Regions from separate parts of the Lacticaseibacillus zeae subsp. silagei genome, predicted to be linked through region 3. Evidence: riboswitches for the same ligand, from Rfam matches in the RefSeq annotation. Region 3 holds a riboswitch; each other region holds the start of a gene.
The links. Region 3 has a riboswitch for lysine ahead of lysA (diaminopimelate decarboxylase). Riboswitches for the same ligand answer to the same signal wherever they lie in the genome.

Region 1 (4,255 bases), 1.1 Mb from region 3:
AATCATTTTGTTACCGGCAACGAACCGTTTGACCGGATCTTCAAGGATTACCCACCATTTCAGCATTCCGTTTATACGCAAGAAATGTTCCCGGCGTTCAATAAGCAATTCATGAAAGCTGAAAATGATTTCTTCTATTTTCAGCAACATCGAACGATCACCTTCTTGCGTGACACACCAGCCGATAAAGACTTTATTCATTACGTTCTTAGCCAAAAGACAGTTGCTGCCGATTTCGTTAAACGACTTTTAGCCTTTTTAGGTGATCATATTCGGCATCACACGGTCTTTGACCTTCAGCACGAACAGGGGTTGATCCTCAATCTGACCCGAATCGCATTGAACAATGAAATGCTGGGCGGCGATTTCATGCATTTGGTCGACTTTTTCAATCCCCGTGCGTTGAATTACACCAAAACCAATCTTTATCAAGGCCTCGAGGAATTCATTGCCACGCTGCCTGATACGCCGGCATATCGACATTTTCTTGGTAAGCAGCATCTATTTTTGCGCACGCTCTACTATTTGCTGACGCCTTATCTGCGCTACTTTGCGGAAACACCTACCGTACGGATCAGATTGGCCTATCTCGACCACAACTTGCTTAACCGCCGCCTTGTCAACTTCTTATCTGATCTACCAATGGTTCACTTGTTGCCGGAACGTGCCGTTTTTAAAACTGCAGACCTCGTTATTACAAGTGTCGATAACGAGCAGGCCATCAAAGCCGCCGCGCCTGCCGGTTTTCATGGGCACATCATTAGTTGGACAGCTGAAGACAGCGACGACGCCATTTTCCGACTGTACTTATTGATTCGCCGCCTGTATCTTAAGAAAACCGACGCCTCGTTGTCAGGCCAAAATGCCGATCCCGCTTCTTAGGCTCTCGTCGTTCGAATAAATTTTGCCAGTTATCCATCAAAAATCGGCTCTAAAACGCAAATTGCTGCGTTTTAGAGCCGATTTAGCTTAGGCGCAATTTCATATACTTTAGCGAGAAATGTTGCGGTCAAAAAGCCAATCAGCTACTCTTTTACTCACGCTCGCTTGCTCGCCTGATGCTCACGGTGTGGTGAAAGATCGACTTTTTCTAACGGAATCAGTTTGGTCTTGTGTTTGACCTTATACCAGACAAATAAAACGATGAATAGCGGAATCGACATGTAAGAAATCAGCAGACGTCCCCAGGCAAAATGTTGCACCGCTTGCAGATCCTGCCCCACAATCACAATTAAGCTCATGATGATCGCCAAAATTGGGCCAACCGGGAACCATTTTGCATGATATTTCAACTCATGAACATCATGCCCCTGCTTCACAAACGCACGCCGAAAGCGAAAATGTGATACCGCGATCCCTAGCCACGCCAGAAATCCGGTCAGGCCGGATGCAGCCACCAACAGTTGATATACATGGGGTCCCATAATGCTGGTCAAAAATGTCAAACCACCGACCAGTGTTGTCAATAGTAAGGCTGCAATCGGAATGCCGCGGGTGTTCGTTTTTTGAAAAACACGCGGCGCAAACCCCGAACCGCCCATGGCCCACAACATTCGGGTGGAGGCATACATGCCGGAATTGGCAGACGACAAAACCGATGTCAGAATCACGGCGTTCATCACACTGGCTGCCCCAGCGAGCCCAATTCGATCAAAAACCAGCGTAAACGGCGAAATCGCCACCTGATCAACGCTAGCGCCTAACAAATTCGGACTGGTATAAGGAATGATGGCGGCAATAACGGCAATGGACAGAATATAAAACAGCAAGATCCGCCAAAACACCTGCTTAATTGCCTTGGGAATGCTGGTTTCGGGCGTGGCACTTTCACCCGCCGTAATCCCGATTAATTCGGTGCCTTGAAAAGAAAAACCAGCAACTACGAAAACCGCTAACGTTGCAGGCAAACCACCAACAAACGGTGCCGCCCCGGTCGTATAATTTTTAAAGCCGATGGGACCGTGTCCGCCCATGATCCCCAGAATGGTCAGCAAGCCCACGACCAGGAAGACCAAGACCGTAATCACTTTGATTAATGAAAGCCAATATTCGGTTTCGCCAAATGATTTGACCGAAATAATGTTAATCGTAAAAATAAGTGCCAAAAAGCCCAGCGAAAACAGCCAACCTGGCACATCCGGTAACCAGAAGTGCATCACAATGGCCGTTGTTGAAACATCAACGGCAACGGTGATCGCCCAATTGAACCAATAGTTCCAGCCTAAAGCAAAGCCAAACGCCGGATCAACAAACCGGCTGGCGTACTCTGAAAAAGACCCGGATACCGGTACATAGGTGGCCATTTCGCCCAAACTGGTCATCAGAAAGAACACCATTAACCCGATACCAATATAAGCTGCGATTGCGCCGCCCGGTCCGGCAGTTGCAATCGCGCTGCCGCTTGCGACAAAAAGTCCGGTGCCAATACTGCCGCCGAGGGCAATCATTGAAAGATGCCGGGTTTTGAGTTCTCGTTTGACCTGATTCGTTGCTGACTGTGCCACAAATGTACTCCTTTGCTGAATGGGTTGAGATGTTAAACGTTAGGCTGTTACGGTTACAGCGCGTTTAAGCAATAAAAAAACCGATGGGTGTCAGTAACTAACCCATCGGCTTATTCTGCTTTTCGTCATGAATAAACGTGATCCGATTTGTTAGCGCCCCGCGATAGCCGCGACAGTCCAGCAGATGTTATCCACTGGCCCAACACCGCCTTACTGAACTAAGCCGGCATTTCGGCACCTTTCCCTTTAACAACTGTGCATCTGGCGTTCAGGCCATTGCAGTTGCGACTGATGATCGGTGCGACCTCTAATCTTGATTATGGTTCACGTTATCATGTCTTATATCTGACGGCAACCGGTTCTCACCCGGTTTTAACTCAATTTTCAGCTTTGCGGATGTCATCGACTAAACTAGCCGTGTCAAAATGCTGCTTTAAGAACGGTTCGTCATCTGTCGGCAAGTGTAACTGAAAGTCACTAAACTTTTGCAAAAATAATTCGCCACTGTCGAGCTCAAAGCCAAGAATGTGCCCACCCATGTGATGATCAGTCGCCAAAAAGTGCAAATGGAAACCCGGCGATACTGCACCGGCATAAAGATCCGGTGAAAAGTAACCGATCAACGTTCCTTTGACGTTATCGGCATGAAATTCTTTTTGACCCGAAGCCGTTTCTGTCAACGTCGGATAAGGAGGTTGCTGCGGCAACACAGCGCGCGTGTGCATTTGCGTAAAGGTCCCTTCGACCCGAACTGCCGCAAAAAGATTACTGGTTTGTAACCGGTCAAGGACCGCTTTCTGAAACCCGGTCAGATCCAACCCTTGAAGCTTTCCGGCCGAAACATCGTCTTGATAATGAACATTCGCAAACGGCACTTTCTCATTCGCTGCAACTTCACGAACGGTACCCTGTGCATTCACCTGATAAACTTTTCCGGCTTGAATAATCAACTCGCCATCAAGGCCGGTCAACGTGCCAATGCCGGTGTCACCGTGTTGCAACAAAGCTTCGATCGTCTGTGTCCCGGCAAACAAACCAGGTACTAGCATTGCCAGTGTCCCATGTTGATACAATCGATCCGTTTTCAAAAAATAACAACCTCCTTTTACACAGGTTTCGAGCCTGCAACCGCCTTGAGTCAACCTGCCACTAACGATTAATAAATCTGATCAGGGAGCATGGCCGCGCCGAGTTCCGCATTGTCGGAATAATCAACCGGAATATCAACCAGCACCGGTCCTTTCGTCGCAAAGGCTTCATCTAACACTTTGCCAAGTTCACTCGGTTGATTGACACGCAGACCTTTGGCACCAAAAGCCTCCGCATATTTGACGAAGTCGACCGGGCCAAAATCAACGCCAGCTGCCCGACCATATTTCATCTCTTCTTGGAATTTTACCATATCATAATGGCCATCGTTCCAAATAATGTGAACCAAATCCGCTTTCAATCGAACTGCTGTTTCTAGCTCTTGGCCCGAGAAAAGAAAACCGCCGTCACCTGATACTGAAACCGCCTTTTTACCCGGACGGACCAAAGTCGCCGCAATCGCCCAAGGCAAGGCAACGCCTAGCGTCTGCATCCCATTGGAAAATAGCAAGTGCCGCGGTTCGTAACTCCGAAAATGGCGGGCCATCCAGATATAGTGACTGCCCACATCTACCGCAACTGTCATATCGTCCGTCACGCGTTTTTGTAAAGCTGCTACGATACTGAGCGGGTGTAAGACTTTTTGATCTGCGAGAGCTGGC
Region 2 (4,255 bases), 270 kb from region 3:
GGTGACGATGATCATGGTCAGGCCGGTGTGTGCCAGGGCTGTCATCGTGTTCAGGACATCATCGACCATTTCCGGATCCAGCGCACTGGTCGGTTCATCAAACAGGAGCACTTCCGGATCCATTGCTTCGGCGCGGGCAATGGCGACCCGCTGTTCCTGCCCGCCGGAGAGCTGATCCGGTTTAGCGGCAATGAAAGGATCCATGCCGACTTGTTTCAACAGTTCCAACGCGTGAGTTTTGGCGGCAGCAGCGTCGCGTTTTAAGACGGTTTGCTGCGGCACCATCACATTTTGCAAGACGGTCATGTTGTTGAACAAGTTGAAGCTCTGAAACACCATGCCGACTTTGGCGCGGTAGGTGCTTAACTTCACGTCTTCACCTAAAATGCTTTTGCCGTGAAAAAGAATATCGCCGCCAGTTGGGGTTTCCAACAGGTTGATGTTGCGCAACAGGGTCGACTTGCCGGAGCCGCTGCGACCGATGATTGAAACAACTTCGCCGGCTTGGACGTTAAAGTTGATGTCAGTCAGGACTTCGTGGTTCCCAAAACTCTTTTTGAGATTCTTAACTTGGATTAATGGTTCGCTTGCCATGAGCTAGTCCCCCTCTTTTGCGGTGCCGATTTTTGGCGTTTCAACCTGCATTTGATTGTTCATCACGTTGTAGTCTTTGGGTCCGTCGAGATGTTTTTCGATGAGCCGGAAGAGGCGGCTGATGGTGAAGGTCATGATGAGGTAGATGCCGCTGACGATCAGGTAAGTGTGGAAGAACTGGAAGCTTTGCCCGGCAATGGTTTCGCCGCTGAAGAATAGTTCGGAAACCGAGATAACCGACAGCACGGACGTATCCTTAATGTTCACAATGAACTCATTCGTGACCGCTGGCAGGGAGTTACGAACCGCTTGCGGCAGGATGACTTTCATCATGGTTTGCAGATGCGTCATGCCCAGCGCACTGGCCGCTTCGAACTGTCCTTCATCAACGGAAATAATCCCGCCACGGATAATTTCGGAAATGTAGGCGCCAGTGTTAATCGAAACAATCAAAAGCGCGGCGGTGGTGCGATCCATGTTCAGGTGCCAGGCTTGAGCGGCGCCATAGTACAAGACCGCGGCCTGAACAATCATTGGCGTGCCACGGAAGACTTCGATATACAAGGAAAGCAGCCAATTGATAACGGCTCGCAAACCGCGCTGTCCCAACTTCTTGGGTTTTGGCGTGGTGCGAATAATGCCGACTAACAAGCCGATGATGAAGCCGACAAGCGTGCCGACCAATGCCAGCAGCAGCGTCATACCGGTACCACGCAAGAGCATCGGTCCATACTGTTTCATAATGGCCATGAACCAGTTGCCGCTCTTTTCGGTCGAAGGCTGATTATCGACCGCTTCGTTCATCAGACGAGCCCGCTCCTTACTGGAAATCGTGGCGAGCAGTTCATTGATTTTAGCCTTATTGGGATCGTTTTTCCGCAAACCGATTGCTAGGTTGGTGTCACTGGCATCGGTTTTAAACCCCTGACCCTTCGCAAAATGGATATACATCAGGTTCGGATTGGCGCGTTCTGCCGTGATCCCTTCAGGAACTTCGGAAACGTAGCCGTCAATGGTGCCGGACTCCAAGGCCACCCGCATCGCCGGAAAATCATTCATGGCCGGTTCCTTGACGACTCCCTTGATTTGGTTAATCGCCTGATAGTGATAAGTACTGAGTTGAGCTGTCACTTTGGCGCCTTTAAAATCAGCAATGCTCTTGGCTTTTGCATATTTGCTATCTTTGCGGACGACCATAGTCAGGTTGGAAATGTAGTACGGATTGGTAAAATCGATCGTTTTGCGCCGATCCGGTGTTGGTGACATCCCGGCGATAATGGCATCGATTTTGCCGGAAGTTAAAGCAGGTGGCAGGCCATCCCAAGAGGTTTTGACCACGACGACTTTCTTGTGCAGTGCCTTAGCAACTTTCCGCGCAATCTGAACATCGTAACCATTAGCGTATTCATGACTGCCTTGAATCTTGACCGCGTTATTGGCATCTGTGTTCTGTGTCCAATTGAACGGTGCATAGCCGGCTTCCATACCGACTTTGAATGTGTTGTCGTCGCTCGCAGCATTAACCGGCTTAGCGGCAAAACCGCCAAGCAATAGGCTCAATACGAGCCCCAGAACACCCAAACGTGCAACCCAGTGTTTTTTCATAAAATGACATTCTCCCTTCTTGTAGTGGGAAATAGAGCTGGAACCAAAAAATCGACCTTTATTGAACAAGCAATAAAGGTCGATTCCATCGATTTTAGTCATAAACCAGAATCATAGCGCCCCGAAGCAACTTGCTTCGACAGTCCATGAGTTATGTGCTCATGGCCCAATGCGGATCGTCCGAACACGGCCCGACATTTCGGCGGTGGCACTTACGACTGGTTCAACATGATCCGGCACTCCCCAGTTTTCGTTGCCCACCGCAACCTCTATTTCTTGGTGGTGTATTTAAATGTCAAGATCGAGTGTAGCGGAATGGGAGGTGGATGTCAATTGGATGTGAGCGTGAATTGGCGCGGTTAGAAGTCGGTGTGTAAGTGGCCTCAGATGTGATGGCCGGTTTTTGAACATTGCGCCTGAGGTTCTTACACGCAGACTTCTGCGGCAGTGAACGCGTTATGGTGGGAGAAGATTATATTTGCAGGCATACTTACGAGAAGCATTTTTGAACCTCTGTCAAAACATAGAGACAAAAGCTAAGACGTTATTAAGGATGTGCAGTGCGATGCTATAGCGTAAATCCCCAGTAAGCGCGTAAACGGAACCAAATAGCCATCCCATGGTGCAGTAAACTAAAAGATTGACGGTGAAATGAGGTTCATGAAGCAACCCAAACACAAAGCCAGAGACTAAGACAACGAAAATTTTGCTCATAATAGTGTTCTTGTTGAAAAAATAGTTAAAGAAAATACCACGTAATATAAATTCTTCAATAATTGGGGCCGCTAATACAGCGTCAACACTAGCTAATAGTGGCGCAGTTCGAATGAATTTGTTAACAAGCACCTGATTCGTGGCATTGTCCGCGTTGAAAGGCGTGAGAGATTCAACACACAGAAACCCGAAGAGAGACGCAACCCCAATGAGAAATATAAGCACGTTCTTTCTCGAAAGTGGCTTTAGGCCATAACCATTTGGATTAAAACGTTTTAATTGCCGGAAATACAGCCAATGAAGAAACCAAATGAATGCCCCCTTTAATATTAGTTCAATCACTAGAACTTCATATTGGTCTTGCTGCAATTTGCTGATTGTAAAAAAATCATGGAATTCGGTTAAGATATCAAGCAGTAAGATGCCTGTGAGGAGAAGAGAGTGCTTTAGCAGTGAACCGCCAATGGATATTATTTTCCCCAATTATCTGTCCTTCTTTAGACTTTTGAATGCTCTAAAAAACTGGGCTACATAAATACGCGCCCATTGTAACAATTAGCGTTAATGGTTAACAAGTTTAAAAATAGGCACAGACTAAAAATAAAAACATACAGATTAACAAATGCAAAGCACAGAAAAATATTTCGATTTTGAAAAAATGACAAAACGTGTTAAATTTGTCTAATAAACTTCTCATAAAAAGGGGCGGGTGCTGATGGCGGAGGAGCCTGTCAAAGTCGGGGCCTATTTACGGGCGTTGCGTCTTGAGGAAAATGACTCATTGGAAGAAATTGCGGCCGGGATTACGACAGCCGCTACTTTGTCACGCTTTGAACGGGGGGAGACCCAGCTCAGTGCAGCCGTTGTTTTAAAACTGTTAACGCGCTTTGACCAAGATGTTGAGTTGATGCAACAAGGCTATCGGGCATTGAATCCGGAGAATTTTTTCCAACAGGTTAATCGGGCCACGGTTGCCGGTAAGTCAGCGTTGCAGGCGTTAGCACAAAAGCAGTATCGCTTGTGGCGGCAAACCGGCCTGATTTTTTACCGACTGAATCAGATTAATATTCTGGCCCACAATGGATTTACGGACCCGAGTTTTCAGACAACGCCGCAGATGAAAGCCGATGTCATCAAGTATTTGAAACGGATTCGGTACTGGGGATTGTACGAGCTTGATCTCTTTGCCGCCACCTTGGTGATATACGACCATGAGCAACTGATGAGTTTGGTCATGGAGCTGGTTTTGGACTGGCCGGATGTGAAGGGCCATCCAACCCGGAACCAGTATCTGTGGGCGATTTTGACGAATAGCATCGCCTTGCTGATTCATCGTCGGGAG
Region 3 (4,255 bases):
GCGAACTCACGATGCCGGTAATGGCGTGCTTCGGGACAAAATGCTGCTCGGGAACAATCATGGTCCCGGGAGCATCGGGATGATTGGTGTTCTTCAAATTAATGGGAATCTGTCCCGCAATAGCTGGCAAAATCGCTTCATCATGGAAAACGCCAAACCCACCATATGATAGCTCTCGCATTTCCCGATAAGTCATTTCCTGAATCATCTGGGGATTTGCCACCACCCGCGGATCAGCTGCAGCGACCCCATCAACATCGGTAAAGTTTTCATATAAGTCTGCATGAAAACCGTTGGCGAGAATGGCTCCGGTGATATCGGAACCGCCTCGTGAAAAAGTGGCAATCGCGCCTTTACTGGTATACCCATAGAAACCAGGAACTACCAGCACACCCAGCGGTCGACTAAAAGCTTCCAGATGCGTGTAAGTTTCACGTGAAACTTCTGCATCATTCGGATCATCGGTCACCATGATCCCCAAGTCTTTTGGTTCGCCATAAGTGGCTTCAATACCTTCATGATTCAAAACGGCGGTCATCAGAAACGCATTCAATTTTTCCCCGCGAGCCTTGAATCCGGCCATGAGATAATCGTGATTGGTAAATGTCTTTTTCGGTAACTGGTATAGTTCTTCGCTGATTTGCTGCATGACTTGGGGATCAAGTCCGAAGTCATCGGCAATTGCTTGATAGCGCGCAACAATTTCCTTAACGACTTCAGTTGCATTTTCATGGCGCAAGGCCGCCTGGGCATACTGAATCAGCAAGTCCGTCACTTTAACGTCGCCGGGATGCCGTTTACCAGGTGCGCTGGTCACCATCACCTGCCGCGCAGGATTTGCTTTCATGATTGCCACAACTTTGGCAAACTGCGACCCATTTGCTAATGATGAACCGCCAAACTTTACGACCCGCACGATAAACTGCCTCCCTAATGGGTTCTCTTTCGCAAGCAACTTGCAGCTATTCGCTCACAGACATCGCGCCAATGAAATCGCGTTTCGCCAGCTCGTTTCTGCAAATGAGAACTCTGTCATTTTATTTTGTACTTTAGCAGACTCTCCCAGAAACACAACCCCCAGCGACGGCGGAAAATCGGCATGTTTTGGCGGCATTGCATAGAAACAAAGTGTTGAAATTTGTTTTTAATTTTTTTACTCAAACGGGTGATGAAGTAGTTGAGGTTGTGACTGGCGGAAAGTGGGCTGGCGCAGGAACGAGCTTGTATGTGAAGAGCTTAAGCGCAATGGCTAAAGCCCGCGCCATCACGCCTGAGGCCACTGGTTTTCTCTGCTGCTCTCTTAAACGCGTTCACTGGGCCAGAAACCTGCGTGTAAGGACCTTGGACGCAATGGCCTAAGCCCGGGCCATCACGGAGGCCACTGGTTTTCTCTGCTGCTCTCTTAAACGCGTTCACCGGCGCAGAAGTCTGCGTATAAGGACCTTGGGCGCGATGGCCTAAGCCCGGGCCATCACGCCCAAGGCCACTTATACTCCAACTTCTAACCGCGCCGGTTCACGCTCTTGACGCTTTCGTTTTTTTATTATAGTCTGGTGATAAACAGATAGAGGTTGCAACCAACATGAGTATCCGAATCGAGCGAGATCCTTCGCGGTGACGTTTGGTGAAAGGGGCGGTTGCCGAAATGGGGGCGCCGGGATCGGCAAGCCTGTTGGGCCAGGGTTGAATAAATCCTGTACTGTCGCTTAGAAACCTAAGCGGGGCGCTATCATTCAAGTAGATTGCAAGTTGGGATCTTTTTGTTTGACGCGTGGCCAAACAAAAGGATCCCTTTTCGTTTGCCGTCGCCCTGCCGTAACGCGTTCACTGGGCCAGAAACCTGCACATAAGAGCCTTGGTCGCAATGACCACCTGTGCTCCGGTTTCTAACCGGCCCAGTCCACGCTCAAGGAGGATGCACGTTATGAATTTTGCTACAAACCAAGAAGGTCAATTAACCATCGGCGGGGTTGCGGCCAGTCAACTGGCGCACACGTTTCAAACGCCGCTTTACGTGTATGATGTCGGAGCGATTCGCCACCAGATTCGCGCGTTTAAACAAGTTTTTGAGGCTGCCAACGTTCGTTATGCTGTCAGTTATGCTTCCAAGGCGTTTGCAACCATTGCGATGTACGATGTCGCCAAGGCTGAAAACATTCATGTCGATGTGGTTTCTGGCGGCGAATTATACACGGCTCAAGCCGCCGATTTTCCCATGGCAAAAGTCAGCTTTCATGGCAATAACAAAAGCAAAGCTGAACTGCAACAAGCACTGGATGCCGGCGTCGGCACGATCATTGTGGACAATTTTCACGAATTGGATTTGCTTGATGAGCTCTTGAAAGCAGCAGTTGGCCAACAAGATGTTTTGATTCGGGTCGCTCCCGGAATTAGCGCCCACACCCATGCTTATGATCAAACCGGCCAAACTGACAGTAAATTCGGCTTTGATCTTGAAAGTGGACAGGCAGATGAAGCCGCCAAGCGGATTTTAGCCGACGAACATCTGAACCTGCTCGGCATCCACGCCCATATCGGCTCGCAGATTTTTGAAGTGGCCGGATTTGAAGCCGTCACCCAAAAGCTGCTGGCTGTCCTTGATAATTGGCACCGGCAATTCGGTTTCACCCCGCAAGTGCTTAATGTCGGCGGCGGTTTCGGCATTGCTTACACCAGCCAGGATGATCCGCTGCCGCCAGAAGCGTTTGTTAAAGCCATTCTGAGTACCCTCAAAACGCAAAGCACCCATCTTGATTGGCCGCTGCCGGCAGTCTGGATTGAACCGGGACGGTCGATTGTCGGCCCCGCCGGCTACAGTCTTTACACGGTCGGCAGCCGCAAAGACGTGCCTGGGTTGCGGCCGTATGCTGCAGTTGACGGTGGCATGGGTGACAACATTCGGCCCGCCCTTTATCAGGCGCAATACACTGCGGTGGTTGCCGATCACCCGACCGCCAAGCCAACCGAGCATGTCCATCTCGTCGGCAAGTACTGCGAATCCGGAGATATTTTAATCGACGACGCCCCATTGCCCGCCACGCAGCCAGGCGATGTGGTTGCCGTTTTCGACACCGGCGCTTATGGCTACTCCATGGCATCCAACTACAACCGCAACCCGCGGCCGGCCGTCGTTTTCGTTGAAAATGGCCAAGCTCAGCTGGTCGTCACGCGCGAAACTTACGCTGACTTGATTCAGCACGATCACCACTACGCCGCACCGAGCTCGTCAACACCCGCAACCACCGTCAACAACGCTACTACCGCAACCAAATAGGAGGCCATCATGGCACAATTAGACACCCAAAAGATCATTTCAACCATTGCCAACAGTCAGAAAACAACACCCGTTAAGGTCTATCTCAAAGGCGAGTTAGCTGATATGCATTTTCCAAAAAGTGTGCACGCATTCTTTGGGGAGCACACCGGAACGGTCATCGGCGACTGGGCAGTTATCCAGCCAATTTTGAAAAAGGCCAAGCTTGACGACTACTATGTCGAAACTGCGGGCCGTAATACCGGCGTTCCTTTGCTAGATATCAAAGCGGAAAATGCTCGGATTGAACCCGGCGCGATCATTCGTGACCAGGTTCTGATCGGCAACAATGCAGTGATCATGATGGGCGCCATTATCAACATCGGCGCTGAAATCGGCGATGGCACCATGATCGACATGGGTGCGGTGCTGGGCGGTCGAGCGATTGTCGGCAAATATTGCCATATTGGTGCCGGTACCGTTTTGGCTGGCGTGGTAGAACCACCGTCAGCAAAACCCCTCACAATCGGTGATCACGTCATGATCGGCGCCAATGCCGTGGTTCTTGAAGGCGTGTCGGTCGGCGAAGGAGCGGTCATTGCCGCCGGAGCTGTCGTCATTAACGATGTGCCGGCACACACGGTGGTCGCTGGCGTTCCGGCCAAAGTCATCAAGCAGGTCAACGATCAAACGGAAGCCAAAACCGTCCTGCTCGACGAACTCAGAAAGCTGTGACTTTTAATGAAGGAAGCTGAATTGATTGCCATTCGCCGCCAGCTCCACCAAATTCCCGAACTTGCCTTGCAGGAAAAAGAAACGCATGCCTTCCTACTTAAAACGGTGCATAGTTTTCCGCAAACCTTTCTCACTATTCGGACACTGCCTAAATTGCCGACTGCCTTACTGGTCAAAGTTCACGGACAAAACCCGCAGCGGACCATCGGCTATCGAACCGACATTGACGCCTTGCCGGTGACGGAAGAAACCGGCTTACCGTTTAGC

Region 1: it holds a riboswitch for lysine, as region 3 does, so the genes downstream of both, LACZS1_RS06335 (amino acid permease) here and lysA (diaminopimelate decarboxylase) in region 3, are expected to answer to the same signal.
Region 2: it holds a riboswitch for lysine, as region 3 does, so the genes downstream of both, LACZS1_RS13685 (ABC transporter permease subunit) here and lysA (diaminopimelate decarboxylase) in region 3, are expected to answer to the same signal.

The regions. Positions count from the first base shown of each region.
Region 1 is NZ_CP132484.1:1,322,221-1,326,475, reverse strand. Features, by position in the region: gene LACZS1_RS06340 (helix-turn-helix domain-containing protein) at 1-882, shown strand, start outside; gene LACZS1_RS06335 (amino acid permease) at 1,038-2,504, opposite strand; lysine riboswitch at 2,648-2,822, opposite strand; gene budA (acetolactate decarboxylase) at 2,882-3,592, opposite strand; gene alsS (acetolactate synthase AlsS) at 3,661-4,255, opposite strand, start outside.
Region 2 is NZ_CP132484.1:2,956,505-2,960,759, reverse strand. Features, by position in the region: gene LACZS1_RS13690 (amino acid ABC transporter ATP-binding protein) at 1-594, opposite strand, end outside; gene LACZS1_RS13685 (ABC transporter permease subunit) at 598-2,199, opposite strand; lysine riboswitch at 2,306-2,479, opposite strand; gene LACZS1_RS13680 (CPBP family intramembrane glutamic endopeptidase) at 2,716-3,396, opposite strand; gene LACZS1_RS13675 (helix-turn-helix domain-containing protein) at 3,629-4,255, shown strand, end outside.
Region 3 is NZ_CP132484.1:185,099-189,353, reverse strand. Features, by position in the region: gene LACZS1_RS00940 (aspartate kinase) at 1-916, opposite strand, end outside; lysine riboswitch at 1,558-1,737, shown strand; gene lysA (diaminopimelate decarboxylase) at 1,925-3,274, shown strand; gene dapD (2,3,4,5-tetrahydropyridine-2,6-dicarboxylate N-acetyltransferase) at 3,284-3,988, shown strand; gene LACZS1_RS00925 (N-acetyldiaminopimelate deacetylase) at 3,995-4,255, shown strand, end outside.